DNA from 3 places in the Clostridium thermosuccinogenes genome. Region 1 is predicted to be linked to each of the others. Evidence: a T-box and tRNA genes for the amino acid it is inferred to sense, from the RefSeq annotation. Region 1 holds a T-box; the other regions hold tRNA genes.
What was found. The T-box of region 1 lies ahead of CDO33_RS06115 (valine--tRNA ligase). A T-box ahead of a tRNA ligase gene usually reads a tRNA of that ligase, here a tRNA-Val.

Region 1 (5,239 bases):
TGTGCTTTGTGCCTGCATGCTTTGAAATTATAGGGATGCTGATATTCGCTCCGATGCTTCTTGGCATATCGCTTTTAGATGCCGCCATCATGGGAACAGTTGTAGCAGCGGTTTCCCCTGCGGTTATCGTTCCAAGAATGATTAAGCTTATAGAAGGCGGATATGGCAGAGAAAAGAGCATTCCTCAAATAATCATGGCAGGAGCTTCCGTTGATGATGTATTTGTAATTATTCTATTTACTGCATTTACTGGATTAGCCCAAGGTGGTACCATCACACCTTTGAGCTTTATGACCATACCCACCTCCATTGCTTTTGGACTCATGGGAGGCATTGCAATAGGTCTTTTGCTGTCCGCCTTCTTTTCAAAGGCACATGTTAGAGATAGCAGCAAGGTAATCATCGTACTATCAATCTCCTTTCTCCTCGTTACTTTGGAGCACAGTTTTACTGGAATAATTGGATTCTCTGGGCTTCTCGCAGTAATGGCGCTGGGGGCTACTCTGCAGCAAAGAAAATATGAGCTTTCAAAACGTTTATCCAGCAAGTTTTCTAAGCTGTGGGTTGGTGCAGAAGTTTTATTGTTTGTCCTTGTAGGAGCTACTGTAAATATAAACTATGCCATAAAAGCAGGACCCATGGCGATTATCCTCATATTATGTGTCTTAGTTTTTCGCATGCTTGGCGTTTTTGTATGCTTCACTAAAACCAAGCTTAATAAGAAAGAGCGGATTTTCTCCGCCTTTGCTTATGTGCCAAAGGCCACAGTACAGGCAGCAATCGGAGGTCTGCCACTGTCTATGGGACTTGCCTGCGGCGATATTGTTTTAACTGTAGCAGTGTTGTCCATTCTAATTACTGCCCCCCTTGGCGCGGCCTTTATTGATTCAACATACAAAAGGTTGCTTTCAAGGAGTGATGAGTAGAAGGTTCAAGTAATCAATTTCCAAAAGAACCATGCTGTTTCCTCAGTGGACAGTTGAAAAAGGAGTTGACTGCTGTGCACTTTTCCAGTGGTCTTTTACGAGAATACCTTTATCTCACATGTATGATAAAGGTATTCTCAGGCTCAACTATAGTTCCTTTAATCCCGATGGGGTACCTACAGCAGCCTTCCTATTGGTAAACAGAAGCAGCATTATTAGTTGCATGAAAGCAATGCTCACCAACTCATCTTTACGCATCAGAAAGTTTTGATTACATGGAGCGACCATATATTGGTTGACTGATTGTAGCTCAGCCACTATGAGCTAATTTCTACTATCTTTGCATGGCAGCAAGCTTTTATATCATCTATTGTTTGCTGAAATAATTCCATCAATTTTTCATCGGTGGCAATAACAATCTTTTCCATTTCCGCATTCATTGGCAAAGCGTTCTCGGTCTTGTATTTTCTTGTTTCCGAAACAATGCCCTTTAGCTTTTCTCCGAAAACGAGTATTTCATGGTCAGCAATCTCTTCAGTTTCCCAACACAGCCTGTGCAAGGAAATGCTTTTCTCATATTGCCTGAAAAAGCTCTGGTAAATGTATTCGGTGATGTGCGGTACGTAAATAGCATACAGCTTCAACACATTAAGCATGCAATAATACAAGGCATGTTGGGCTGATTGCCGCTCCCTGACCCCGCGTTTCTCAGGCTGATACAGGCGTTCCTTAACAATTTCAAGATAATAGTCGCATAAATCCTTCCAGAAAAATTCGTCAATTTTATGGCGCGCTGATCCGATTTCGTATTGCTCTAGCAAGCTTCGGGCTTCAACGATGGTCTGTTTGCAGCGCTCGATTATCCATCGGTCCACGGGCATCAGCTCGATATCTGCATTGATGTCGATATCCTGCAAATGAGACAGCGCGAACCTGGACGCATTCCATAGCTTTGTTATAAACCTTTTGGCTATCCTCAAGTCATCAACAGAGAAAAATGTATCCGTCCCGAGCTTGGAATTGGCAGCCCAATACCTTATAACATCGGCAGAATGATTTTCTATAAGCTCCTTGGGCGATAACTCGGAATTACCTTTTGATTTGCTGATCTTTTCTCCCTTTTTAGCGAGAACAAAACCGCAAACCATTATATCCTTCCAGGGAATTTGGCCTGTATGATACAGGCTTTTAACAATAGTATAAAATGCCCATGTGCGTATGATCTCATGAGCTTGTGTTCTCAAACTCATCGGCAAAAGCCTGTCTGAAATATCCTTTTCTTCTCCCCACTTCGCATTTATTTGCGGAGTGATGGACGATGTAGCCCATGTATCCAATACCGAGCTTTCAGGCAAAAACTCATCACACCCACAGGAACAAGGCCCATCTGGTTTTGTCTCAAGGGGATTTACAGGTAACATATCCTCCCTTGCGATTATTACCTTTCCACAGCTCTTGCAGTACCATATCGGAAAAGGAACACCAAAATAACGCTGACGGGATATGCACCAATCCCATTTGAGATTTTCTACCCATGATATATACCTGCTTTTCATGCTTTTCGGATACCAATTGATTTCATCGGCTGCTTTTAAAAACAGCTCTTTATTGGTAAGAATATCAATATACCATTGTTTTGAGGGTATAATCTCTATTTCCTTACCGCAACGCTCATGTACGGAAACAGTATGCGTTATGCTTTTTGTCTCTGCTAAAAGTCCATTTTCCTCAAGCAGTCTGATGATCTCTTTTCTGGCTCGCTTGACCTCCAATCCTCCGATCAGAGGAACACTTTTATCTATTGTGCCGTCAGGCAGAATGACTTTTCTGTACGGCAGCTTATGTGACTTATACCATTCTGCATCGGTGCTGTCACCAAAGGTTGCACACATAACCACACCTGTTCCTTTACTGATATCAACTTTGCTGTCTGCCAATATGGGGATTTCATAGTTGTACAAAGGAACAGTGGCGCTTTTGCCGATATATTGCCCAAATCTATCATCCTCCGGATTTACAAAAAGGCAAACGCAGCCATAAAGCAGCTCAGGCCTCGTTGTGGCAACCACTAAATCTTCTCCGCTGGTCTTAAACTTAACATAATTAAAAGTTGTTTCCTTTTCAATGGATTCTAAGTCAGCCTGAGCTATTGAAGTCTGGCATTCGGTGCACCACAAAACCGGCGACTCCATCATATATGCCTTCCCATCCTGTAAAAGTTTGATGAAGGATTTTTGCGATATTCGTTGAACCATTGGGTTGATGGTTTCATATTGAAGAGACCAGTCAACCGAGAAGCCCAGAGACTGCCATAAATCTTTAAATTCCTTTTCATATTTCGCAGTAGTTGCGATGCATTTTTTAATAAACTCATTCCTTTGAAAGTCCTTGGCAATAATACCCTCTTCCTTTTCCACAAGTCTTTCGGTTGGCAAACCGTTGTCGTCAAAGCCAAAGGGATAAAAAACATTATAACCCTGCATGCGCTTGAAACGAGCGATCATTTCCGCCTGCGTATAGGAAAAAATGTGCCCGATGTGCAGGCTGCCACTAACAGTCGGCGGCGGCGTGTCAATAGAATAGATTTCGCTATGACTCTCCGGGTCAAAGCTATAAATGGAGTTTTCTTTCCAAAAATTCTGCATCTCTTTTTCTACTAGCCTGAAGTCATATTTTTTCTGCATGGTAATACCTCCTTGAATTTTACGAACACAAAACAAAAGGTTCGCCTTAAGCTTTTTTGTAATTGCTTAGGGCGAACCATATGCGTCCGTGGTACCACCTAAATTCAGATATGACTATCTGCACTCTGCCAATACGGGATGATGTTAATAACCATCCGATATTGCTTTCCTTTTAACGGTGGAAACTTCCGTTGAAGCCTACTGGGACAATATCCTTTCGGTTCACAGCTCAAAGGCTACTTCCATGCTTCCGTCACGAAGATTTTCACCACCCATCTTCTCTCTCTGCTTCAGGAGAGCATGTACTCCTCCTTATCAACGCCATTTTGCTTGTGTTCGCTTGTTTTTTTATATGATATTATATTATACTCAGGAAGTCAACATTTATGTTCCAGATTTTGTATTAAGCTGCCTTACCGGCCTTGCTTCAATGTAGCCTCTATATCCCATAGGTGCAAGCTGGAACCGGGGGCCATCTTCATCTGCCCATCTGAATCCATAAATCTCAGGATTATAATTCTTCATAGCTTCCCACAAGTCGCCTATCGCCTCCTGGAATTTATCATCCTCATAGGGCTGTCCTTGGAAAACCATCATTTTGCATGGTGGAAGGTCAATTATTTCAAATCCTTCCGGAACCTCACCTGAGTAATCCTCCGGCACTTCTACACCCTGGGCATATATGGATGTTCCAGGCTTTCTTAAATTTTCAGGCAGCCACATGCCGATAGGCTCATAAATAGCCTCTTTAATGCTGCAAAGCATGCTCCAAACATCACATCCTACTTCTTCACAGTATTCAAAGTAATGGGTTGCTTTTACACCACGTTTTAAAATCAATTTTCTTGCAGGGCGCTCAATAACTTGAACGAAAACAGTGTTTGTGTTGTTGTTCTTTGTCATTTTATTCACTCCTTTTTGCAACATGAGGTAGTAATCACAGATACGCCTTGGCATAAAAAGCTTCAACGGCGGCTTATTTTTGCAATAATCTTGCGGCGTCATGCCAAATTGCTTGGAGAAGGCTCTTGTAAAGCCTTCGTGGGAATCAAAGACGAAGTCAAGCGCTACATCAATTATTTTCACATTGTCGTCCCTTAACTTGATAGCAGCTCTTGACAGCCGAAGTTCCCGAATGTACGCAAAGGGCGTCTTACCTGTCAATTCCTTGAAAATTCTCGCGGAATGCCAGGGTGAGTATCCTGCAGCTTTTGCAAGCATATGAAGAGATATCGGATCCGTAATATGCTCATCAATATAATCCTGCATGCGCTGAACAGCATTTATCTTTTCCCAACTATCCATGATTTCTCCTCCTGTATATAGAGTAACAGGAATAAATAATAATTACTTGACTTGCTTTGCTGAACTTATATGAAATTGTATTACAATTTGAAAAAACTTACAATAAAAATGACCATCATGTGAAAAATTACACATATCAAAAAAGACACTGATTTCTCAGTGCCTTATACGATCTCAATATCTTTACTTCAAAATTACCTGTATCTCTTTCCCAAGACATCGAGCAACCTTAATTAGAAAGTCAAGAGAAGGATTATACGTTCCACTTTCTAGGCGGCTGATATTGGACTTCTGAGTACCAACCCGAAGTGCTAATTCTTCCTG
Region 2 (12,269 bases), 1.3 Mb from region 1:
GGCCACAGGGACTGGGACGGCAAGGAGATGGATGCGGCCGCATTCAATCCTACCCAGTTGGATTGTGAACAGTGGATAAGTACGGCCAAGGAAGCGGGGATGAAATATGCCGTTCTTGTGGCAAAACATCATGATGGTTTCGCCAACTGGCCTTCAAAATACACGGATTTTTCCGTGGCAGCGTCTCCCTGGAAGGAAGGAAAAGGGGATGTCGTAAGGGAATTTGTCGACGCATGCCGCAAATATGATATGAAGGTTGGCCTATACTACTCTCCTGCCGACGCATCCACCAACAAAATCAAGAGAACGGATAAAGAATATGACGATTACTTTATTTCCCAGATAAGCGAATTGCTTACGGGATATGGGGAAATAGACATACTGTGGTTTGACGGCTGCGGTTCCGAAAACCATCAGTATGACTGGAAACGCATAATAGGGGAAATAAGAAGAATGCAGCCGAACATCCTCATATTCAACATGGGAGATCCGGATTTCCGCTGGGTAGGAAATGAAGCTGGAATTGCGCCATACCCCTGCTGGAACGTGGTGGATTCGGTGCCCTTCTCCATTCAGACAGACAGGCTGGACCGCTTTGACGATAGAGGTTATATGTGGCTCCCTGCCGAATGCGACTGCATGATGAGGGAGCACAACTGGTTTTACAGCGATAGCGATGAGCAGGACGTAAAAAGTCTTGATCGTTTGATGGGGATGTACTACTATTCAGTGGGAAGAGGGGCAAATCTGCTGCTCAACATCGGGCCGGACCGGAGAGGACTTCTTCCTGACAAGGACAGGCAGAGGCTTATAGAATTCGGAAACGAGATTAGAAGGCGTTTTTCCAACCCGCTGGCTTCCACATCCGATTTTGCAAAAGACGGTCTGAAATGGTCATATAACTGTACCAAGCCTGTATTATTTGATCATATGGTTATAAAAGAGGATCTGAGAGAAGGGGAAAATGTCCGGAGATTTCGAATTGTTGTTGTACCCTATCCCTATGGGCAGGAGATTACAATTTATGAAGGTATGAACATAGGACATAAGGCCATATGCAGTTTCCCTCCAATAAAAGCCGGAAAGGTTATGCTGGAAATAACCGAAGCGGACGAGGAACCAACCATATCAAGCATTGAGCTGTACTATGCCGGTGGAAAATGCTAAATTTCAGAGATGCCATCATCACAGTTTTTCTTTAATATAAGGCCTACCGGAGTGCTTTCGGAGAGCAAAAAGAAGTAAGAGCAGGAGGCCTTGGAAGGTTAGGCCAACACAGCAAGGATAAAAAGCGTAAGGAGGTTGGCCGGCTTGAGAGAAAATGAGATAGCGTTTTCAAAAGAGGCTTTTGCTATCCTTTGACATGAAAAAGACATGCCCTACCTTGAGTGAGGTGCATGTCTTTTTTTGATATTAAGGCTGCTTTGGATTTGGAAAGAGGTTCTTTTGTAAAGAGCGAGTAAAATTTGCAGCCGAAGCGCTAAAAGTTTCCATATTGCAGTTTTATACGTTAAACAGGAGCTCCGAGTAAGTCGGGAATGGCCACAAGTCTTTCGGAACGATGGCTTCCAGCAGGTCGGCGTCCGCACGCAGAGCTTCCATCGCAGGGATTACAAGGTTTTTGTATGCCACCGCTTCCTTATAGGCGTCATGTTCTGCGCAAGCTTCTTCCACAGCTTTTTCCAGAGCAGAAATGTTGCTGCTGAAAGAGTTGATAACTCCGGATATTTCGGTGAGGGCTGACACCTGAGCAGAAACATCAACCGGACATCCTGTTGCTTTTATAGAGTTTACAGTGTCGGACAAATCCTTGCAGTACCGGAAGGCTGCAGGCAGTATTTCGGTTTTTGCCATGGACAACATGGTTAAAGCTTCTATGTTGATAGTTTTGATGTAGTTTTCCAGCATTATCGCATATCTGGATTCAATTTCGGTTTTCGACAATACTCCATGTCTTGTAAAGAGCTCCACATTCTTTTCCTTTATAAACATCGGGATGCAATCGACAGTGGATTTCAAGTTGTAAAGGCCCCTCTTTTCAGCTTCGGCAACCCATTCCTCAGAATAGTTGTTGCCATTGAAAATAATGCGTTTATGTGTTTTTACCACTTCCGACAGGAGGGCTTTTAATTCTGCATGGAAATCTTCAGCCTTTTCCAGGCGGTCGGCAAATCTCATGAGCACGTCGGCAACAATTGTGTTAAGAACATAGTTGGGGTCGGCAATGGAAGCTGAGGAACCCACCATGCGGAATTCGAACTTGTTTCCTGTAAAGGCAAAGGGTGAGGTTCTGTTTCTGTCGGTGGCATCCTTGGGGAGCTTAGGCAGGCTGGTTACACCTATTTCCAAGGTCTCGTAAACTTCTTTCCCTTCAGCCTTGCCGTTTTCAAGCTGTAACAATATATCTGTAAGCTGGTCGCCCAGGAATATGGAAACTATTGCCGGAGGCGCTTCGTTGGCACCCAAGCGGTGGTCATTTCCGGCGCTGGCAACGGAAAGACGCAGAAGATCTGCATACTCATCCACAGCTTTTATAACAGCGCATAGGAATACCAGGAACTGTGCGTTTTCACAGGGTGTGCTGCCCGGGTCCAGAAGGTTCTGCCCGTCATCCGTAGACATGGACCAGTTGTTGTGTTTGCCTGAACCGTTTACCCCGGCAAAGGGTTTTTCATGCAGAAGGCAGGCGAGGTTGTGCCGAAGGGCTACTTTTTTCATAAGCTCCATGGTGAGCTGGTTATGGTCTGTAGCTATGTTTGAAGTGCTGAAAATGGGAGCCAGCTCATGCTGCGCAGGTGCAACCTCATTATGCTTGGTTTTTGCTGATATGCCCAGTTTCCACAGTTCTCTGTCCAATTCCTTCATATATTCGGAAATCCGTTCCTTTAAGCTTCCAAAATAGTGGTCTTCCAGCTCCTGACCTTTGGGAGGCTTTGCTCCAAACAGGGTCCTTCCGGTCATGATCAAGTCCTTGCGCTTGGTATATAAATCTTTATCCACCAGGAAATATTCCTGCTCTGGGCCGACGGTGGTGGTTACCTTTGTGGCCGTCGTGTTTCCAAACAGACGGAGCACTCTTATTGCCTGCTTGGACAGGGCTTCCATGGAGCGGAGAAGGGGTGTTTTCTTGTCCAGAACTTCTCCCGTATAAGAACAGAAGGCTGTAGGAATGTACAATGTCCCGTCCTTTATGAATGCCGGGGAAGTACAGTCCCAAGCAGTATATCCCCGGGCTTCAAATGTGGCCCGCAATCCGCCGGAAGGAAAGCTTGAGGCATCAGGCTCGCCTTTGATGAGATCCTTGCCGCTGAATTCCATTATGACTTTGCCGTCATGGGTGGGAGATATGAAACTGTCATGCTTTTCCGCGGTAATTCCAGTAAGAGGCTGGAACCAGTGGGTGAAGTGGGTGGCGCCTTTTTCAATTGCCCAGTCCTTCATAGCGTTTGCCACAACTTCCGCAATGTTTTCGTCCAGGGGCAGCCCATTATCTATCGTCTTTTTAAGGGATTTGTAGGCTGCCTTGGGGAGTCTTTCGCGCATAACCGCATCATTGAATACCGATATTCCGAAAATGTCGATGACTTTCGTTTCATTGTTTGCCATAATATAACCTCCTAAAATACATTTTTTAAAATATAAAAAAGGCGTTTCCAATCAACAGATGTTGATTTCGAAACGCCATTGTTTCAAAACATAATATTGTACTAAAGTTTCTATTAAATTTTCACTTAAGTTTATAAGCAATTAAAAATATTAATCTGCTCAAAAACCGGTGGTAAATAACCATCGTTTTTTAATATTATAGGCTTATTTCAAAGCTCCGGGATGATGTTCGGGAAAAGCAAACATCTCTACGCCTGAAGGTTTTGGTCAAAAGCATTGGAACGCTGTTTTCCCATCCCTTCTTATGGGTCCAGATGGGTCAAATCCCTGGGGAACAGGCTTGCCTGTCGGATATTCTGGAGATCCAGAAGCTTCATCACCAGGCGTTCAAGACCGATACCCAAGCCTCCGTGGGGAGGCATGCCATACTTGAATATATCAAGGTATGTCCTGAAATCATCAGGATTCAACCCCATTTTCTGCATTTTTGCTACCTGCTCCTTATAATTATGGATGCGCTGGCCTCCGGTGGTGATTTCAAGCCCTCGGAACAACAGGTCGAAGCTTAGGGCCAGCTTGTCGTTTTCGGGATCATTCATTGCGTAAAATGGCCGTTTTGCTGCCGGAAAGTGGGTGATGAATATGAACTCGCTGCCAAACTTTTCTTTTGCATAATTGCACAGCTTCACTTCATCCTCCGGCTCCAGATCGTATTTTCTGGGGCTGCCTATGGCTTCTAAAGCCTCAAAAAAGGTTAATACCGGTATTGAATCTATCTCCGGAAGCACAGCACCTGTTATTTCCAGCTCATTTTTATAATGCTCCCTTAAATGCTGGAGAATGTGCTTGAGCATAGCTGTTTCCATGTTCATAACATCCGTCATGTCATCTATGAAGCCCATTTCAAAGTCCAGGCCGATATATTCATTCAAATGCCTCGTGGTATTATGCCTTTCCGCCCTATAAACCGGTCCTATTTCAAACACTCTGTCAAAAAAGGCAACGCAGGTTTGCTTATAAAATTGAGGACTTTGAGCCAAAAAGGCATTTTTGTCGAAGTACTTCAAGGTAAAAATGTTCGCCCCGCCTTCAGCTCCTGCTGCCACGATCTTGGGGGAGTGAATTTCTGTAAACCCTTCTTTAAGCATAAATTCACGGAAGCCTGACACAACTCCTTCCGAAATTTTGAATGCCGCTCTTTCATAAGGGTTTCTCAAGGCTACGCTTCTGTATTCGAGGTTGGTCTCAATGGAGCAGCCGAGATGTTTATTAGATACGTGAAGAGGGTAATCGGCTTCAGGAAGCGATAATATATCAAAGCTTTCCAGGATGATTTCCAGTTGGTAATTTGCTCTTTTATCCTCTTTCACCTGGCCGGTAATATTTATATAACATCCCTCTTTAAGCGCGGAAATATCACTGGTGCAGATCTTTTCATCATGAACCGACTGAATGAGGTATCTGCCGGTTCGGAGGATCACAAAGGCAAAACCGCTCATGTATCTGATTTTATGAACGCAGGCGGAAAATGCAACCCTTTGTCCCACTGAAGCTTTCAACTCATCAATGGTTATGCATTTTTTTAATTTGAGACCATCCAGAGTCAACATCCGTTACCCTCCTTTCAATGCTTTAGTGAGTTCTTCCCTGATTATTTTGGGGTTGGAGCCTTTGCCCAACTTTCTTGTAACCTGTCCCATAAGGAAGCCAAACACTTTTTCACTGCCGGCTTTGTATTCGTCCACGGCTTTTTGATTCTGATCCATAACTTCTTTTATAGCAGCTATTACGGCATCGACATTCGTATCCATCAAAAAGCCGTTCTCTTTTGCGATAACTTCAGGCTTGCCGCCTTTTTCAAACATTATGCGCAGAATGTCCTTCGCTGCATTTTTGCTGATCTTGCTTTCATCGGAAAGCCTGACCAACTGGGCTATTTCCGAAGGAGAAAACGCAAGAGAATCTATAGATGCTTCGTTTTTATTCAACTGGTGCAAAAGCTCCACCAGTATAAAATTAGCTATGCCCTTGTAGTTCGGGTATTCCGCCACTGCATTGTCATAAAAATCCGACAGCGCTTTATCACTTATTATAAGCCTTGCATCGTCTTCCGAAAGACCAAAATCCTTTGTGTACTCCTCAAATCTTTTTTGCGGCATCTTTGGCAGAGAGGCCTTTATATTTTTTATGTCTTCTTCCGTGAAGATGACGGCTGGTATGTCAGGCTCGGGGAAGTAGCGGTAATCATGGGCTTCTTCCTTGGAACGCAGGGCATTGGTGGTGCCACGGTTGTCATTGAAGCGCCTCGTTTCCTGTACGACCTTTCCCCCGCTGTCCAAAATCTCGCTCTGACGGCTTATTTCGTATTCTATCGCCCTAACTATGGATTTCAGTGAGTTCAGGTTTTTAATTTCTGCCCTCGTGCCTAACTGGGCAGAGCCTTCCGGCATAATTGAGATATTGACATCCACCCTCAGAGACCCTTCTTCCATCTTGCAGTCGCACACGCCTGCATATCTGAGCCTCAAAGAAACAGCTTCCACAAAGGCTCTGGCTTCTTCGGCGGAAGAAATATCCGGCTCCGTAACAATTTCTATCAGAGGAACCCCGCAGCGATTAAAATCGGCCAGGGATATGCCTTCAAAATCGTCGTGAATGAGTTTTCCTGCATCCTCTTCCAGGTGGATGCGGTTAATGCGTATTATCTTTCCACCGATATCAACGCCTCCGTTGATGCATACCGGCTTGTCAAACTGAGTTATCTGGTAAGCCTTCGGTAAATCGGGGTAAAAATAGTTTTTGCGGTCGAAGCTGTTGTACATGTTTATAGCGCAATCCAGGGACAGCCCTGCTTTTACTGCATATTCCACAGCCTTTTTATTTAAAACCGGCAGCGTCCCCGGGAGTCCCGCACATCGTGGACAGCAGCGGGTGTTTTGCTCACCTCCGAACTGGGCGGAGCATGTGCAGAAAACCTTTGAGGAGGTAGACAATTCGGCATGGATTTCCAGACCTATAACTGGAATATATCTCATATTGACACCTCCTGCCTTTCAAAATTTCTCTCAAAAGCATCGGCGACGCCTATTATAGTTGATTCATCAAAGGGACGCCCTACTATGGACATACCTATCGGCATGCCTTTTCCATCATACCCGCAGGTGGTCGATATAGCCGGAAGACCTGCGATATTTACGGTAACAGTGCATATATCCGCAAGATACATCTTAACCGGGTTGCTTTCCTGCTCACCGATCATATATGCCGTGGTTGGTGCGGTAGGAGTGATTATCACGTCGCAGGTATTAAATATCCTGTTGTAATCCTCCTTAATTTTCTGCCGAACATAGGCAGCTTTTTTATAATAATCGTCATAATATCCGCTGGAGAGGGCATAGGTACCCAGGAGTATCCTGCGTTTAACCTCATCTCCGAAGCCTTCCGCCCGGGTGTTTTTTATAAGTTCCTCATAGGATTCGCCGTTTTTGCTCCTGTAACCGAATTTTATTCCATCATACCTGGACAGGTTGGAGGATGCCTCTGCCGATGAAATCAAGTAGTAGGCGGCAATGGCATATTTAAGGCTTGGAAAGGACACCTCCAACACCTGGCAGCCCATTTTTTCGTATTCTTTGACAGCTGCAAAAACCGCTGCTTTTACCTCTTCGTTTATTCCATCTCCGAAAAATTCCTTTGGAATTCCTATTTTTAAATTGTTAAGCGGCATCCCGATTTTGCTGCAGCTGCCTGGTGCACCCCGATGTGCTGTTGTAGGATCGTCGGAATCATATCCGGCAATGCTGTCCAGTATTATTCCACAATCCTCTGCACTTTTTGCAATCGGTCCGATCTGGTCCAAGGATGATGCAAAGGCTATGAGACCATAACGGGAAACAGTCCCGTATGTCGGTTTGAGTCCGGTCACACCGCAAAAGGAAGCCGGCTGCCTTATGGAACCACCGGTATCCGAACCCAGGGAGACAGGTGCCAGTCCTGCAGCCACCGATACAGCTGCACCTCCGGAAGAGCCTCCCGGAACACGGCTTAAATCATAAGGATTTTTCACGCCTCCGAAATACGAAGTCTGGGAGGAACCTCCCATAGCGAACTCATCCATATTGGTTTTTCCCAACAACACAGCCCCACAGGCTTTGAGTTTTTTTACCACGGTTGCGTCATAGGGCGGATAAAAATCCTCAAGCATTTTTGAGGCACAGGTGGTCTTTATATCCTTTGTGCAGATATTGTCTTTCAGGCTCACGGGAATTCCCGTAAGGCTACCGGAAGAACCGGAATCTATAAGCTTCTGGGCTTCTTTTGCCTGCAAAAGAGCCTCCTCTTCACAGATAGTGATATAGCTGTTGGTTTTGTGATCCACTTCTTTTATTCTCTTTATATAAAGCTCAACAAGCTCAACGGCAGATATTTCCCTCTTGTCAAGCATACTCCTTAAGGAACGCAGATTATGTTTATGTATTTCCATCTATTCCACCACCTTTGGTACAGAAAAGCAGCCTTCCCTGACACCTTTTGAATTTTTTAACATTTCATCCCGATCAAAGGACTTTTCAATGATATCTTCCCTAAGATTTTCGTAATAGGTGCCATTATTCGAATTTAAATTATTATTATCTATATTGACTTCCCTGATACTGTCCATTAGATTAATGATGCTGTTCATTTCTTCAGCTTTGATTTCCAGCTCTCTTTCCGTCATATTGATTTTACAAAGCTCTGCCAGATGGCTTATAAGCCGAACATCAGCCATTAATATTCAACCTCCTTTGGTTTATGTTGAGGCAAAAAGATTTTCTTCTCCATGTTCTGAGGACCAATTATGTGCTTCAGGTCTTGAACCTGTCTTTCGCCTCTTTGGAAACAGCACGCTGCGATGGTGTGCCAACGCGCCTCCGTTGTATAAAAAAAGGCACTATAAAAAATGCTTATGCATTTTTATTATAGCGCCATTGCTATACTTATAAATTATTTTAGTAATTATAGCACATATCTATACGTTATGCAATATTCAATATAATTTTTACTGAAGTTTTGAAGCTTGGTTTAATTGAAAAAGTTATTTCCACCCCACCGGTAGCCCAAATAAAGCTTACTTTTTCAAACTTATGAATGAATGATAAACGTAGAAGTTACTTTCGCAAAGTGGATTTTAGTTCTCAACTAGCCTTAATTTTTATAATGTATCATTAAGTATATTTAATTAACAATATATCCTGTAAATGCAATATAAAAGGCTAATGAAACCAAGCATGATTATTTTTCTACCAGGTCATGGGATTTGCTCCCGGGCTATGATTAAAATTTCCGTATATTAACAGCAAAATAATATTAAATTTAAAGAAAAATGCTATTGACTTTATGTAATATTACTGCTAAAATAAGAAAGCGTGTTAACGATAGTTAACACTAGGAAGCAGGAATATGGCGGCGTAGCTCAGTTGGCCAGAGCATGCGGTTCATACCCGCAGTGTCGTTGGTTCAAATCCGACCGCCGCTACCATACGGCCCGTTGGTCAAGTGGTCTAAGACACCGCCCTTTCACGGCGGTAACAGGGGTTCGAATCCCCTACGGGTCACCATCTTGGGCGCTTAGCTCAGCTGGGAGAGCACCTGCCTTACAAGCAGGGGGTCATAGGTTCGAGCCCTATAGTGCCCACCATCAAAAGGATTCGGTTTCGAATCCTTTTTTTGCATTTATACTGCATATACGCCGCTGAACGGTGAAAATCCAACGTGCTCAGATATATTGTCTACCTTTTCCTCCTATCGTTGTTAATTAGCCTTTAGTGATATTGTCGCTTAAAACTTGTTGTTAATATAGGGCATACTGTAGTATAATAAAGTGTAGCAAAGGATATGTGACAATATCAAAGAGTGAAATTTCGGCCCAATATTCCATAATGCAAGCAGATTTTTAAATTTTCCTAAATTTTTAGGCTGCTGGATTTAATAATTATTATTGAAATGCTATATCCATGACCGCTTCAAATTGGCTGTAGTTGTGAAATTCGTTACCGAATATATAAAATTAAGGGGGATATTAAGTATGATTATTAAAGGTGGATCAGTCTGCAGTTTCGGTAATGGTTTTGAAAAAAAGGATATAATGGTAGAGGGATCAACTATAAAAAAGATTGATGGAGAAATAGATGTCCACGGAGAAGAAGTCATCGATGCGTCGAACTATTATGTATTGCCTGGTTTTATAGATATACATACCCACGGTGGAAATGGCAATGATACCATGGATGCGACTTACGAAGCACTGGACAATATGTCGAAATTTTATGCATCCAAGGGTGTTACCGCTTGCCTGCCGACGACCATGACAGCACCGATAAAAGATATAGTAAAGGCGCTGGAAAACATAAGGGATACTGTCAAACGTGGCACTTCGGGAGCAACGATACTGGGGGTCAACCTCGAAGGCCCTTTCATCAGCAAAAAGTATAAAGGCTCACATCCGGAAGAGTATATTGTAAATCCTTCTATTGAACTTATAGAAGGCTTCATTGAGAAATCAGGGGATAATATACGTGTGATGACAATTGCGCCTGAGCTTGACGGTGTAGATGAAATAATTGAGCATTTCAAAGGCCGTAACATAGTATTCTCAGCCGGTCATACTGCCGTAAATTATAAAGAAGGAATGAAAGCCTTTGAAAAAGGATTTAACCATGTTACCCATCTATTCAACGCCATGATGGGAATACATCACCGGGAGCCTGGTTTTACAGGGGCTGCACTGGATAACGATCAAGTTACCGTAGAGCTCATATGTGACGGTATTCATATAAACCCCGCAGTAATCAGAATGGTGGTAAAGTGCAAAACCTGTGGAAGAGTTGCTTTAATAACTGATTCTACAATGGCTGCCGGACTTGAAGACGGAGAATACACCCTTGGTTTTGAAAAAATATTTGTTAAAAACGGAGAGGCCAGGCTGGAGAACGGTGTACTGGCAGGAAGCACCCTTACATTAATTGATGCGGTAAAGAATATGGTAAATAAGTTTGGTATATCCCTTGAAGAAACCATACAAATGGCTACCTTGGTTCCTGCAAAAGCCATTCATGTCGATGACCGGAAGGGAAGCATTGACGTAGGTAAGGATGCGGATTTGGTTATTCTTGATAAAGACTTGAATGTAGTGAAGACGATAGTTATGGGAAGAGTAGTCTTCTCCGCAAAATAAGTCTGATTTATTTAAAATTCTAGTATAGCGGATATAGGATAGATGATTTTATATAATTATCTATCCTATATTTTTCTGTTTTTTGGAACTGCCTAAAGAAAGCAGTGACACAATTAAGAAAACAAATATAAATCAATTATGCTTAAATCAATAAAAACATATAATTATATGACAAATACTGGTATAATAAAATCATATGTTACAACATGTAAGCAGAATTATGGAACAAAACTATCTTTATATTAGGAGTGAATTTTATGCAATGCCCATACTGTGGTAAAGAGATGAGATATGGAGTAATTCAGAGTCCACATGAAATCAGTTGGAAACCTGAAAAAGGAAAGATTTTTGCATCTTCTCAATTTAGCAAAGGAGCGATTATTCTTTCTGAGTTTTCTTTTCTGAAAGGCTCATGTGTTGAAGCATACTGTTGCGATGATTGTATGAAAATCATTATAGATTATGGCGACAGAAAAATTTCAGAATAATATCATTTAATTTTTTGTTCGCCTTCTTTATAAAGTCATTTTGTTGTAACTTTTGACCTTATTCAGAATAAATTAATTATTTTCCAGAGTTAGTACTTGGTTTTAGTGCATTGTAATAATGAATGACAGAGGAACGTCTCCTTTTAAACATGGAAGTTTTATATAATTAATATATTATATGAATCAAGGATTACAAGCCAATCGACTAGTAAGCTTTAAGGAGTGTTAATTTAAGTAATACTAAAAGAAAGGATATACTATGCATATAATATATCCTTTCTATATTAGTAATTCTAAATATTTCTTTTTATTAGGACTTGGTAAATTCATAAGGCTTTATTTTATATGACTTTACTTTTTGCAGAGTCCTGTATAGCAGTTAAACCCTTCTCGTATATCATGGTGCAGTTTTTATTTGAGTGCTTTGCTTTGTACAGAGCTATATCGGCGGTTTTCAAAAGCTCCTGCTTGCTGCCGCAAAGGGTCGGATAGGTGGATATTCCAAAACTGCAGGTTGCAAATAGTACATTGTTGCCGTCAAGGCTTCGTATCATAGATTTTTCCAGATTGATGCGCATCCTCTCACTTACGGCAAAAGCTGTTTTGGTATCTGTGGAAGGGAGGATCACAACGAATTCATCGCCCCCATATCTTACAACAACATCAGTTTTGCGGATACATTTCATAAATATTTCTGAAACATGGATCAGCAAATAATCCCCTGATGCGTGGCCATAAGTATCATTTATGGCTTTGAAACAGTCTACGTCTATCATAATAATGCTGAGCGGCTGCTTTGACAGGTTGGAAACTTCTATCTGGTTTTGCAGGTACGTATCAAGGAAATCCCTGTTATAAAGCTTGGTAAGATAATCCGTGGTAGCCTTCCTGTTCAGTGCATTGAACTCATTTTTTATTGAAATAATCGGTCTTGCTATTTCTACGTATGATTTTATGGCTGC
Region 3 (12,269 bases), 720 kb from region 1:
AGGGCGAGAATGGTAGGATGGGCGCTGCATGCCAATCCATATCAAGGAATAGTGCCCTGTCATAGAGTGGTAAACAGGAAGGGTGAATTGAGCGGAGGCTTTGCTTTTGGAGGGCCTGAGGTCCAAAAAATGCTGCTTGAGAAGGAAGGAATAATATTTAATGAAGATGGTATAATAAATTTAGAAAAGTACTTATGGAAACCAGATAAAGCTTAGAAAAGGCTTTATGTAAAATTATTAATTGACAATGGGTCAAATATTGTGTTACACTTTTTATGTTTGATTCGGGCAAAGTGCTTTGAGGAGAACTAATGCAATTATTTCAGGAGGAGTGCCGTGATGGAAAGAGGAAGAGTAAAATGGTTCAATGCTGAAAAGGGATACGGGTTTATTGAAAGGGAAGATGGAAACGACGTATTCGTTCATTTTTCAGCAATAGCAATGGAAGGTTTTAAAACTTTAGAAGAAGGTGCCGAAGTAGAATTTGATGTTGTTGAAGGAGCTAAGGGACCTCAGGCTGCAAACGTTCAGAAAATACAGTAATTAAAGTTTGAATGAGCTTTAAATATAAAGTGGCCAAGTAAATTATCCCCGGTATATATTTATATATCGGGGTTTTTCAATTATATAAGATCAAGTTTCCGGTGAAAAAAATTCGCCGTAAAATGGAGCTTATGCTTCAAAATCGGATAATTTTCAAGCAAGAATGAAATATGCAGACTTTGCAAAATATACGAGAAAGTATTCAAAATAAACGATGGATGATATAAAATAGACGATAAAAGTAAATTGAGCTTTATAAGGAGTAGATTGCTATGTCGGATTACATTGTAAGAGCTACAGCTGCAGATGGAGCGATAAGGGCTTTTGCGGCAGTAACAACACGAATGGTGGGAGAAGCGGCTTCCATACATAACCTTTCCCCGGTAGCCTCGGCTGCTTTGGGTAGAACCATGACGGCGGCAGCGATTATGTCAAGAATGCGGCTTACCAGTGAGGAGGATGCCCTTACCATTCAGATAAAGGGAAATGGTCCTTTGGGGGGGATTGTTGTAGCTTCCGATTATGAATCAAATGTACGGGGATATGTGTACAATCCCGATGTGGATATTCCTCTGAATTCTATGGGTAAGCTGGATGTTGGCGGTGCCGTAGGCAAGGTAGGGTATATGAACGTTATTATGGATTTGGGATTGAAAGAGCCTTATATAGGGTATGTTGACCTGGTGACCGGAGAGATAGGGGACGATGTGGCGTACTATTTCGCAAAATCGGAACAGACCCCATCAATAGTGGCATTAGGTGTGCTTGTCGATGTGGATGGCTCCATATTGAATGCCGGAGGTTATATAGTCCAGCTGATGCCGGGAGCAGGGGATGATATCATAGACTACCTGGAAGAGAAAATCAGAACGCTGGCACCGGTCACTAAACTGCTTTCTGAAGGTAAAACTCCTGAAGATATTCTGGAAATGCTGTTTGGAGAAAAATCCCTGAAAATCGCGGAAAAATCCCCATGCAGATTTGTATGCAACTGTTCGAGGGAACGCATGGAAAGAAACCTTATCAGCCTTGGAAGAGATGAGCTGGCGGATATGATAGAGGAACAGCATGGCGCTGAGCTTCAATGCCATTTCTGCAATAAAAAATATTATTTTTCCGAGGAGGAATTGAAAAGTCTGATACATCAGGAAAATTAGCATAACCTTGTCATGACAAGCATTGGGGAGCAATAGCGAGGTTGCTAAAAATATTTTTGAAAATAGCGCATTTTATGTATTGACTTTGCTCCTTTGTTTCTGTATACTATTTATTGTCTTTCGGAAAGACAGCTAATTCGGGCGCTTAGCTCAGCTGGGAGAGCACCTGCCTTACAAGCAGGGGGTCATAGGTTCGAGCCCTATAGTGCCCACCAAAACTGATAAATTCATTAAGAAAAATTGATGTTTATAGTTGACAATTCAACGTTAAACACTTATAATAGTAAAGCAGCTTGTGATTTATCAGTTGATGAAATGGCCCGGTAGTTCAGTTGGTTAGAACGCTAGCCTGTCACGCTAGAGGTCGAGGGTTCGAGCCCCTTCCGGGTCGCCACTAAAATCAAAAGCTAGGATGGAAATATCCGGGGCGGTATAAAATCCGGTTCCGGTAAAGGAATTCTAACTTTTGAAAATGCCCAGATAGCTCAGTCGGTAGAGCAAGGGACTGAAAATCCCTGTGTCGCTGGTTCGATTCCGGCTCTGGGCACCATATGCGGGTTTAACTCAGCGGTAGAGTGTCACCTTGCCAAGGTGAAAGTCGCGAGTTCAAATCTCGTAACCCGCTCCAATTTTAGAAGCTAGAGGTGAAAATGAGAGGTTGGAGTTAAGATAATGCTTAAATCCAACTTTTCACATCTCACCTTCGGCTTCCGGAATGGCGCCATAGCCAAGTGGTAAGGCAGAGGTCTGCAAAACCTTTATTCTCCAGTTCAAATCTGGATGGCGCCTCCAGTAACCGTAGAATCGATGATTCTACGGTTTTTTATTTTTAGTTAAATTCTTTATTGAATCCTAGATTGTTCAAAACAGTTTAGCTTTAAAAAGAGAGGCATTGAAAGCTGCCTTTGCTGTTTTGAACTGTTCATTGACACCCCAATGTCCATATTTTAATATGTAAGTGAAGACTCTGACCGTGCTTGGCATACTCCTCTATAGCATCGCTTTGCCATCATGACCGAGAGGAGCTTTTTATCCCGGGAATTAAAATGTCGGAAAAAAGCATGCAAGGGATATGCACTCGATGCGTATAATGTAAAGAAATAATTGCAAAATGGAGAGCTGCTTATGATAAAGGGTAAAATGATAGGAAAAGGTATGACCGCAGAGGTATATGAGTGGGGACAGGATAAAGTATTAAAACTGTTTTTTGATAACGTCACCATGGAGCGGGTAGATTATGAAGCAAGCATTGGGAAAACCGTACATGAAGCGGGGGTGCCTTCTCCGGCAGTATTCGGAGTAATCGACGCCGAGGACCGTAGAGGTATCATATATGAACGTATTGAAGGCAAAACTATGTTTTTGCATATTCAGAAGGAACCCTGGATGGTATACCACTACGCTCAGCATTTGGCAAGGCTGCAATATGAAGTGCACAAATGCAAATTAAAAAATCTTCCTGCCCAAAAAGACAAGTTTACAGACAGGATAAAGAGCTCATCGCAAATATTGGGTGACCGGTTGGGAAAAATCCTAGACTATATGGAAAGCCTTCCCGACGGCAACAGTGTGTGCCATGGAGATTTTCACTTTAACAATATAATGGTTTCCGGGAACAGGTTAGTGCCTATAGACTGGACAAACGCCTACTGTGGAAATCCACTGGGTGATGTGGCCAGGACCTGCCTTATAATGCGATCACCTTTAAAGTACCCGGAATTTCCCGATATCATGATGCCTATAATCCAATATACAAAATGGCTGATCTGCTGGACTTACCTGAATGAGTACATGAGACTTTCAAAGGCAGGATACAAGGATATATATGCATGGATTCTCCCTGTGGCTGCCGCCAGGCTGAGGGACAAGGTACCCGGCGAGGAAAAGTGGTTGATGAGCGTAATCGACAAGCACTTGAGGGAGTAATCTATGGGTTAAAGCAAACCATTCCTGCTGCGATGAATCTTCTCAAAAGAGGAGGGTTCAACGTATTTCTGGAGAAGCAGATGACCCTCCTTTATATCCATATATTTTGAAGCACTGCTCTTAATGGGCAGACTATCCTCCATCCACCACCAAAGATGTGCCGGTAATAAGCCTGGAGGCATCGCTTAGAAGGAAAGCGACCGCACAAGCGATATATTCAGCATTTCCGATATCCATAATGTGGCTTTTTTTAAGTTCTGCTTCAAAATTCTTATTATTGACCGGCTCTTTTAAATCTTCAAAAATCCGGGTTTCCATAGTACCCGGAGCAACAGAATTTATCCTTATCTTCTTTGGTGCAAGCTCCAAGGCCATAACCCGTATTGCGCTTTCAAGAGCCCCTTTGCTGGCGCAGTATGCCGTAAGGCCTCGGGCAACCACTTTTTTAGATATGGAGGAAATAGCGACGATACTTCCGCCGTTATCATTATACTCCTTTTTTGAGAACTGCTTAACCATCTCCACAAAAGAAAAAAAGTTGACCGACATTACGTTTTTTATATCGCTCATTTTCAGGTATTTCAAGGGTATTGAGATTGATGTCCCGGCTGAATGAACCAATCCATTAAGTTTTAACCCGTTCCGGCAGACTTTCTCCATTAAATGCTCGATTTCGTCCAGGTTATTAAGGTCCATCGGATAATAGGAGTGATTGCCGGGTTTAAGCTCATCGCAGGTTTTCTTCAGGCGTTCTTCATTTTGTGCTATCAATATAATATTAGCCCCAAGCTTGCTTAAGTATAGGGCGATTTCTTTTCCGATGCCGGAGGAGGCTCCGGTGACCATTATATTTTTTCCGTTCAGATTTATCGGGTTAATCATTTATGCTCAGCTCCTACTAAAAAAGTCGTTGGTACATATCGTTGGAAGACATGCCGACTGCCCGGACTGAAACCTTCAGTTGTATAAAATGATCAGCGTAGTAATACACTTTACATAATAAAATATGCAGTTTGTGGAAAATGTGTGAAACCTCCGTCGGAGAGCATGGGGAGTTAAATGGCCAACGTTTTGGAATAGCAATCCCCAGTCGGTATGCTTCTTGAAAAGCTTATGATATCGAGAAGTTCATGGCGGAGGTTTATACCGGAGGCAAAAAGGGTAAATTATTAGAGACATTTATTGTTGCGAAATCCATATGTGACAGATGATTATATATTGAAATAGTCATAATTACTGGCGTTTTGAAAAGGATAATAATATCAAAGGCCGGCAGAGGTTATAGGAAGGACGTGCTATAAAAGCCATGAAAGGGGGAGGGATATGGAAAAAACAATAGACCTGTCAAAGACAGTATATGAACTTTGCAAGGATAACCCTGAAATTATAGAAATAATGAAGGAGTTAGGCTTTGAAAGCATTGGAAATCCGGCAATGCTAAATACTGCAGGACGCTTCATGACTATCCCCAAAGGAGCGGAAATGAAAAACATAAGTCTTGATAAAATCAAAGAAGTACTAATAAGCAAAGGATACGAAGTGATCGGATAGGAGTGGTTATATGAGTGAAATGATAAACAACCGTGAATACAGGCAGAAGGTGCTGAAAGAACTTATAATGGAGCTGCACCATGGAAAGACCGTCGATGAGGTGAAACCCAGGTTTGAAAAGCTTATACAGGGAATTTCAACCAAGGAAATATCTGAAATGGAGCAGTCCTTAATCATGGAAGGAATGCCGGTGGAAGAAATTCAAAGGCTTTGCGATGTGCATGCATCTGTGTTCAAAGGGTCCATAGAGGAAATCCACCGGCCTCAGAAGCCGGAGGATACACCGGGGCATCCTGTGTACATTTTTAAGCTTGAAAACCGGAAGCTGGAAAAGCTGATAAATGAGAGGATAAAACCGCATATTGATAATTTTAAGGCATCCGGCAGTCGGGAAAATGTCAATCAGCTGCTGGAGGATTTCAACGCTTTGTGGGAGGTGGATAAACACTATTCCAGAAAAGAAAACCTCCTGTTCCCTTTCATGGAGAAGTACGGCATCGTAGCTCCGCCTAAAGTCATGTGGGGTGTGGATGATGAAGTGAGGGATGAAATCAAGGAAGTCCTGGGGCTGCTTTCCGATTATCAGGGAGACAGGGATAAGCTGCTGGAAAAAGCAAACGGAGCGATAAACAAGGTTACAGAGATGATATTTAAGGAGGAAAATATCCTTTTCCCCATGGTTCTGGAGACTCTGGCCGAGGATGAATGGTTAAAGATCGCCGAAGAAAGCGGAGAAATCGGCTATTGCTTGATCGAAGCTCCAAAAGCAGCATGGAAGCCATCAAGGGTGAATGTGGAGGATAAGACAAAAGAACAAGTGAAAGAGGAGGGAGTAAAAAATTCTGGGGATGGCTACATACGGTTCGACACAGGTGTCCTTTCGCCCAAAGAAATAAACGCCATGCTCAATACCTTGCCTCTGGATATTACTTTTGTAGACAAGGATGGAATAGTTAAGTACTTTTCTCAGGGAAAAGAGAGGATATTTGCCAGAACCAAGGCTGTTATCGGAAGGCAGGTGCAAAATTGCCACCCGCCGGCCAGCGTGCATATTGTTGAGAAGATAGTGGAGGATCTTAAGGCCGGGAGAAAGGATCATGAAGACTTCTGGATCAAAATGGGCGATAAGTATGTGTTCATCAGGTACTTTGCAGTAAGAGACGAAAAGGGTGAATACCTGGGCGTTTTGGAAGTTACTCAGGATATAAAGCCTATTCAGGAGATTACAGGAGAAAAGAGGCTGGTATCGGAATAACCCGGTGCAGGCATAGGTTAAGACCATTTGAGGTGAAATGACAGAAATTTTACTCCGGAAAAATTCGGAAAAGATTTGATGAAAATCCGAAGATAGATTCTTGAATTACGAATTAAAATCCGAACATGAAAAGAAGACTGAAATACAGTCTTCCATAAGAGTAAATCCATAAAAGAAAAGAAACAGCTAAAGGTATTAGCAGTGGCTAATACCTTTAGCTGTTTATCCCAATGTTTATACCTTGAATTTGGATACCAGTTCGGTCAGTTTTTGCGAACTGTTTTTGGAGATCATGCAGTGCTTTATGACCTCGCTTGCTTTTTTAACCACCACCGATGTCTTTTGAGCTATGTTCGATGTTCCGTTTGCACCGTCATTGGTTGCCACGGTTATCTCGTTGATTGCCTTAATCATGTTCTGGACGGAAGCCGACAGCTGTTCCGAGGTGGCGCTGAAATCTGTTGCAATACCGTTTATAAGCTCGGCATCCCTGTTATACTGGTCGCTTATATCCACCATCGAGGCATAATCTCCGATCACCGTCTTGTCAATGAAGCTAAGGATTTCCTGCGAGCTTTGGGAGAGGTTTTCCACCGATAACACTACATTTTCGGTGACTTTTTGTATTTCATTAACAGCATTTTTTGAATTTTCAGCCAATGCCCTGATCTCGTCCGCTACCACGGCGAAACCTTTGCCTGCTTCACCGGCTCTTGCTGCTTCTATGGCTGCATTCAGGGCTAAAAGATTGGTACGGGAAGCTATATCCAGAATCGCATCCGACAGGACTTTGATCTGTTCCACAGCCTTTGACTGTTCAATGGCATTTATCAGCTTCCCATGGGTATTTGTATAGATTTCGGTTGCGCTTCTCTGCGATGCTACAGCCTTTGCCTTGAGATCATTAGCCCTTTTGCTTATTTCATCGGCAGCTATTGCGCTGTCCTGAGCCTTTGATGCTATGGAATCGATGGCATTTTCGATTTCTGAAGCTGTGGCGTTCATTTCCTGCGTAGAGGCGGCGGTTTCTTCCATGCCGGCGGACAGCTCTTCCGTTGTGGCGGATACCTCCTCTATTTGTGAATTGAGATCCTCCATGCTCCTGGTTGTAGCTGCAACAGCACCGGAAACATTGCCTGCTTCCTTGATGACGCCAGATACAACTTCCTTTATGGAGCTCTGCATTTTTTCAATGGATTTTGTCAACAGACCTATCTCATCTTTTCTCTTCATATCATTATAAGGTATTGCCTGGGTAAAATCTCCGGCCGCCGTTTGGCTAAGCAGCTTGGAAGCCCGTATAATCGGTTTTGTGATGCCGGATGCAACTAAATATGCTATGACTGCTCCTAATAGCAGAAATGAGGCTGATGTGATGAGAACATAAATCTGAAGCTTTTTTAAGCCTTCCAGGACTTCATCTTCATAAGCCTCTACGGTAAGATACCAGTCCATATCCTTAACAGGAGAAAATCCCATAATTATCGAAGTGCCTTGGGTTTCATATTTTCCGGACCCCTCTTTTTCTTCGATTACCCGCTGATGAAGCCGGGCGAGAGATGTAAGCGACAGATCATCTTTAGAGCTCTCGATTGCATTAAACATATTCAGCACCAGCTCTTTATTTTGGTGAGCTATGGTGACGCCTGACTTGTTTATAAGACTTGCCTTTCCGGATTGACCGAAAGTGATGTCATTGGTTATATTGCATAAAGAGGTACCGTCCCTGACAGCAACCAACACACCTACGATCTCGTCCTTGTCATTCTTTATCGGAACACCAAAAGACAATATTATAGAACCGTTTTGCTTGCTTATTATCGGATCGGAAACGGCCCTTTCCCCATTAATCGGTTTGGTGAAATGGATTCTGTCGCTGATATCTGTGGTTGTGTCGTTGGTCGCTTTCATCATGCCGTTAGTATCAGCTATACCCATTCTCAGATATCCTTCCAGTTCTACCTCTCTGCTTAGAAATTCCAATTTTTCCTCTATAGGAATGGTCATATCAGATATTTCGCGCATTGAGGCTATTACTTCAAGACTGTTGAGAGTGTCGTCAATATAACTTTTTACAACTTTTGCTCCTTGGGAGGCGATTTTTATAAGGGAGCTTTCCGCCTCTTGCCTGACTGCTTCTGCCGAAGTTGCGTACATAATTCCGCTTAGTCCCAGACATGTTACTACTATCAGTGGCAGATAGATTAGAACAATTTTTGTTTTCAGACTTTTCATAGAAATCCCTCACTTTTCTAATGCTGAGATTCGGATCATATAAACTGAAATCTTATCTTGAAAATTAAAGAAATCATATTTACATAATCCGGAAAGAAGATGCTTTGAACGTTGTAACTTTTTTGCAAAATCATTAAGTACGGCTTTTCTACATACCTTTCCTGCTGGTTTTCTTTACATCATTTAGAAAGAATTATGTATACATAAAAAATTATAGTACAAGGAAACTGATGATACAAGTAAAATAATGTCTAAATTTATCGTAGTTGTTAATAGTTGATAATTGTCTCCTAATGGCATATAATTTACTGATAATAGTATCAGGAGGTGTAAAAATTTTGCTTTTTAAGAAATCTCTTTTTGTGATTTTGCTTTTGCTGTTGCTGTTGGTAGCAGCCATTGCTCCCGTATGCTATGCCAATTCGGCAGAACCGCCGTCAATTGTGATTATTGTACCAGGCGTAAAAAAAGATCTTGAAATAAGCATAGGATCAGGCGATATCTTTTCTAAAGCCAGTAAGACGGTTAAAGCTTTTGAAAGCTATTATGTTTTTTATAACAGAGACTTAAAGGCGGATGGCGACTACACATTAAAAATCACTACCGAAGGCACTACCTACGAGATTGAGATGAATGACAAGCCATTGAAAAATTACAACAATATATATACTCTGAATTTGAAAAATAAAACTCTGACACGTGGAAAATCAACGTTAAGATCTATTCTCCTGGTGTCTTTCAGATTAATCCTTACCCTTTTCATAGAAGCTGGTGTCTTCACGTTGTTTAAATATAAGGAAAAGAGATCTTGGATTGCTTTCCTTATTATCAATTTGATCAGCCAGGGAGTTTTGAATATTTGGCTTAACACTGCCAGCCCCTTGGGTTCTTATTTGATCCTGCTCCTGATATTTGGAGAGATATTTGTTTTCATTTTTGAGATATTTGCTTTCCTGCTAACAGTAAAGGAGAGTAAAGCCGCAATTACGGCTTCATATGTAATAGTGGCAAATCTGTTCAGCCTGGTGGCAGGAGGTTATATTATCACATATCTTCCGATTTAAATGAGTCGACATTTTATATTTTTGATCTTTTATAAACTGTCAAAAAAATATAGTGTTCTGGACATGATATGATATAATTTTATATGTATATCATATTCCGGTATGCTTTTGCTTTTTGAAACACAGAAACAGCGGTACTGGTCTGTTTCATAGGAAGAAATCACAATTTTGTTATGGGAATGGTGCGTTATAGTTATGAAAGGTTCAGGTTTTTTATACCAAAAAGTTTATGAAGATATAAAAGAAGAAATTGAAAATGGAACACTGGCTCCGGGCACAAAAATCAGTTCCGAAAAGCAGCTGGCATCTAAATATGGTATCAGCACCATTACTGTAAAGACTGCTTTGGGACTGCTTACTGAGGAAGGCCTGGTAAAGAGGGTTCCGGGCAAGGGAACTTTCGTGGCTGGACACGAAAGCAATGCTGCTCCAAAGGATAAACATCATGCCGGAGATGCGGAGCACAGGCCCATCATCGGAGTGGTGCTGGAGCATGTCTCATCAACTTTCGGCCTCGATATGATGTATCATATGGACAGGATAGCCATGGAAAAAGGATATCGCTTGTGCATCCGTTTTTCTTATACAGATCAGGAAAAGGAGACGGAAGAAATAGATTTTTTGCTGTCCCTTGGGGTTTGCGGACTAATCATAATGCCTTCCCACGGCAGCCATTATAATACAAAAATACTCAAGCTGGTAGTGGATAAATTTCCGGTGGTGCTGATAGATAAAAGCCTGGAAGGTATACCTGTACCGTCGGTATGCACAGACAATGATCAGTGCTCAAGGGCCCTTGTGGATTTTTTGGTTGGCAGGGGATACAGGAATATAGGGATTGTAACGTCACAGAATGATGGAATAAGTTCCATAAAGGAACGAAAAAAGGGGTTTTATGACAGTCTGGCAGCTAATTCACTGCCGGTGAACGACGAATGCGTTATTCAATTAAAGGTGGACTCAATACAGGTAACCGGAAAGTCTATAGAAGAACAGAATATAAAGCATATTTCCAATTATTTAAAAAGACATCCTGATATTGATTCCTTGATATGTCTGGAAGGTGGATTTCTTCTTGATATATATAAAGCATGTGAAAATTTAGGGAAGAGGATCCCTGAAGATATCGCTGTGTGCAGCATTGATGAGGACAGCAATGCTTCTACAGGATTCTTTTTCACCCATGTCAAGCAGGATGAACTGGCTATTGCTGAAAAGGCTATGGAACTGATTGTTGCCATGTTAAACGGGGAAAATAATATAGAAATTACGAATTATAAGATCCCGGGAATATTTAAAACCGGCAGGTCTACCGGTACGAAAAATACCAAAGAACATGATCCGGTGAAAGACTAACCCATGCACAGGCTTAAAAATCGGAATGAGGCTTCTGCGCAAGCTTATTGGAGCCGGAAAAGACCGGGTAAGTGATAAAAATTTAGCAGTGGTAATAAAGGCTAGGCAAGAGAGTACTGATTGAGAGAGTAAAGGTATTGCGGCCGGGTATCGGGGTTTAATGCGATAAAAAACAGGTGGTATATGCCACCTGTTTTTTATATTTATATTTAATATACACATTATATGCGGAAAACATAGAGAGTATAATAATTATAGTAAATATAATGTATATAATAAATATAATGATTATATTTTTTTAACGAGTTTGAAATAATTCTTTGTTAAAAAAATATCGGAAATCCGATGAAAAATCATGAGTTTTTAAGAAGGGGTCTTTGCTGTCAAACATAGGAGAAAATTCAAATTTTATATCAGAAATTGATGCAAGCTTAAAATATGAGTGTACTGTAAGCCAGACAAGAAGCTGGTTTGACAGCTCTGGAAGTGATACATGGGACACATTTTGCTGGCTAATGCTGTCAGGTACTTTCGAGGTTTGTTTATTAAATTCAAAAATTTTTTTAATAATAAAAAATTATAGTTGAACATATGTGCAATACATGGTAATATATTAATATAATTTAACAACTGTTGCGTATTATATGTAATAGTTGTGCAACATCTTAAGTTCTAACCCGGGTTATACTTATTCTTACGCAAGATCTATCAGAATTTTCACAGCATTGGTGTGTCATTCAAGAAAAGACAAGTCAAAATGTAATTTTAAGGAGGTCTATTAAATGAAAAAGGTACTATCCATCCTTCTTGTTCTGGCGTTAGGTTTGAGTCTTTTTGCCGGTTGTGCAAAGAAAGAATCCAACTCTTCAGACACCGGATCAAGCACAACTCAATCCAATCAAACTGCTGACCAAACTCAAAAGACTGAAGAAACACCAAAGGCCGATGAAACATCGGAAGTAGGTGGAGAAATAAGAATGTTGACTAGTGTCACCGGCGGTAAAGATGATGAAGAGATGAAGTTGTTCGCAGAAGCTTTAGGTAAAGCTACCGGTATGAAAGTTACCATGGAAAAGCCCGCATCGGACTATACCAATGTAGTTATGCAGAAGCTTCAGGGCGGAGAAAAATATGACCTTATTTATGTCAACATGCAGCAGTATCTGAATCTGGTAGAACAGG

Region 2: it encodes a tRNA-Val, which carries the amino acid that the T-box ahead of CDO33_RS06115 (valine--tRNA ligase) is inferred to sense. The anticodon was not compared.
Region 3: it encodes a tRNA-Val, which carries the amino acid that the T-box ahead of CDO33_RS06115 (valine--tRNA ligase) is inferred to sense. The anticodon was not compared.

The regions. Positions count from the first base shown of each region.
Region 1 covers NZ_CP021850.1:1,420,575-1,425,813, reverse strand. The annotation lists gene CDO33_RS06120 (cation:proton antiporter) at 1-926, shown strand, start outside; gene CDO33_RS20585 (hypothetical protein) at 958-1,197, shown strand; gene CDO33_RS06115 (valine--tRNA ligase) at 1,244-3,610, opposite strand; T-box leader at 3,675-3,938, opposite strand; gene CDO33_RS06110 (AraC family transcriptional regulator) at 3,995-4,915, opposite strand; gene CDO33_RS06105 (helix-turn-helix transcriptional regulator) at 5,099-5,239, opposite strand, start outside.
Region 2 covers NZ_CP021850.1:104,297-116,565, forward strand. The annotation lists gene CDO33_RS00485 (alpha-L-fucosidase) at 1-1,167, shown strand, start outside; gene CDO33_RS00490 (glutamine synthetase III family protein) at 1,504-3,606, opposite strand; gene aspS (aspartate--tRNA(Asn) ligase) at 3,909-5,216, opposite strand; gene gatB (Asp-tRNA(Asn)/Glu-tRNA(Gln) amidotransferase subunit GatB) at 5,220-6,641, opposite strand; gene gatA (Asp-tRNA(Asn)/Glu-tRNA(Gln) amidotransferase subunit GatA) at 6,638-8,089, opposite strand; gene gatC (Asp-tRNA(Asn)/Glu-tRNA(Gln) amidotransferase subunit GatC) at 8,090-8,374, opposite strand; tRNA gene CDO33_RS00515 (tRNA-Met) at 9,048-9,124, shown strand; tRNA gene CDO33_RS00520 (tRNA-Glu) at 9,128-9,203, shown strand; tRNA gene CDO33_RS00525 (tRNA-Val) at 9,208-9,283, shown strand; gene nagA (N-acetylglucosamine-6-phosphate deacetylase) at 9,671-10,819, shown strand; gene CDO33_RS21635 (PF20097 family protein) at 11,077-11,307, shown strand; gene CDO33_RS00540 (GGDEF domain-containing protein) at 11,649-12,269, opposite strand, start outside.
Region 3 covers NZ_CP021850.1:694,816-707,084, forward strand. The annotation lists gene CDO33_RS03120 (MGMT family protein) at 1-216, shown strand, start outside; gene CDO33_RS03125 (cold-shock protein) at 340-543, shown strand; gene hslO (Hsp33 family molecular chaperone HslO) at 816-1,700, shown strand; tRNA gene CDO33_RS03135 (tRNA-Val) at 1,840-1,915, shown strand; tRNA gene CDO33_RS03140 (tRNA-Asp) at 2,018-2,094, shown strand; tRNA gene CDO33_RS03145 (tRNA-Phe) at 2,175-2,250, shown strand; tRNA gene CDO33_RS03150 (tRNA-Gly) at 2,254-2,328, shown strand; tRNA gene CDO33_RS03155 (tRNA-Cys) at 2,418-2,492, shown strand; gene CDO33_RS03160 (phosphotransferase family protein) at 2,826-3,626, shown strand; gene CDO33_RS03165 (SDR family NAD(P)-dependent oxidoreductase) at 3,759-4,508, opposite strand; gene CDO33_RS03170 (DUF1858 domain-containing protein) at 4,950-5,177, shown strand; gene CDO33_RS03175 (DUF438 domain-containing protein) at 5,188-6,432, shown strand; gene CDO33_RS03180 (methyl-accepting chemotaxis protein) at 6,667-8,667, opposite strand; gene CDO33_RS03185 (hypothetical protein) at 9,006-9,731, shown strand; gene CDO33_RS03190 (GntR family transcriptional regulator) at 9,927-11,087, shown strand; gene CDO33_RS03200 (ABC transporter substrate-binding protein) at 11,870-12,269, shown strand, end outside.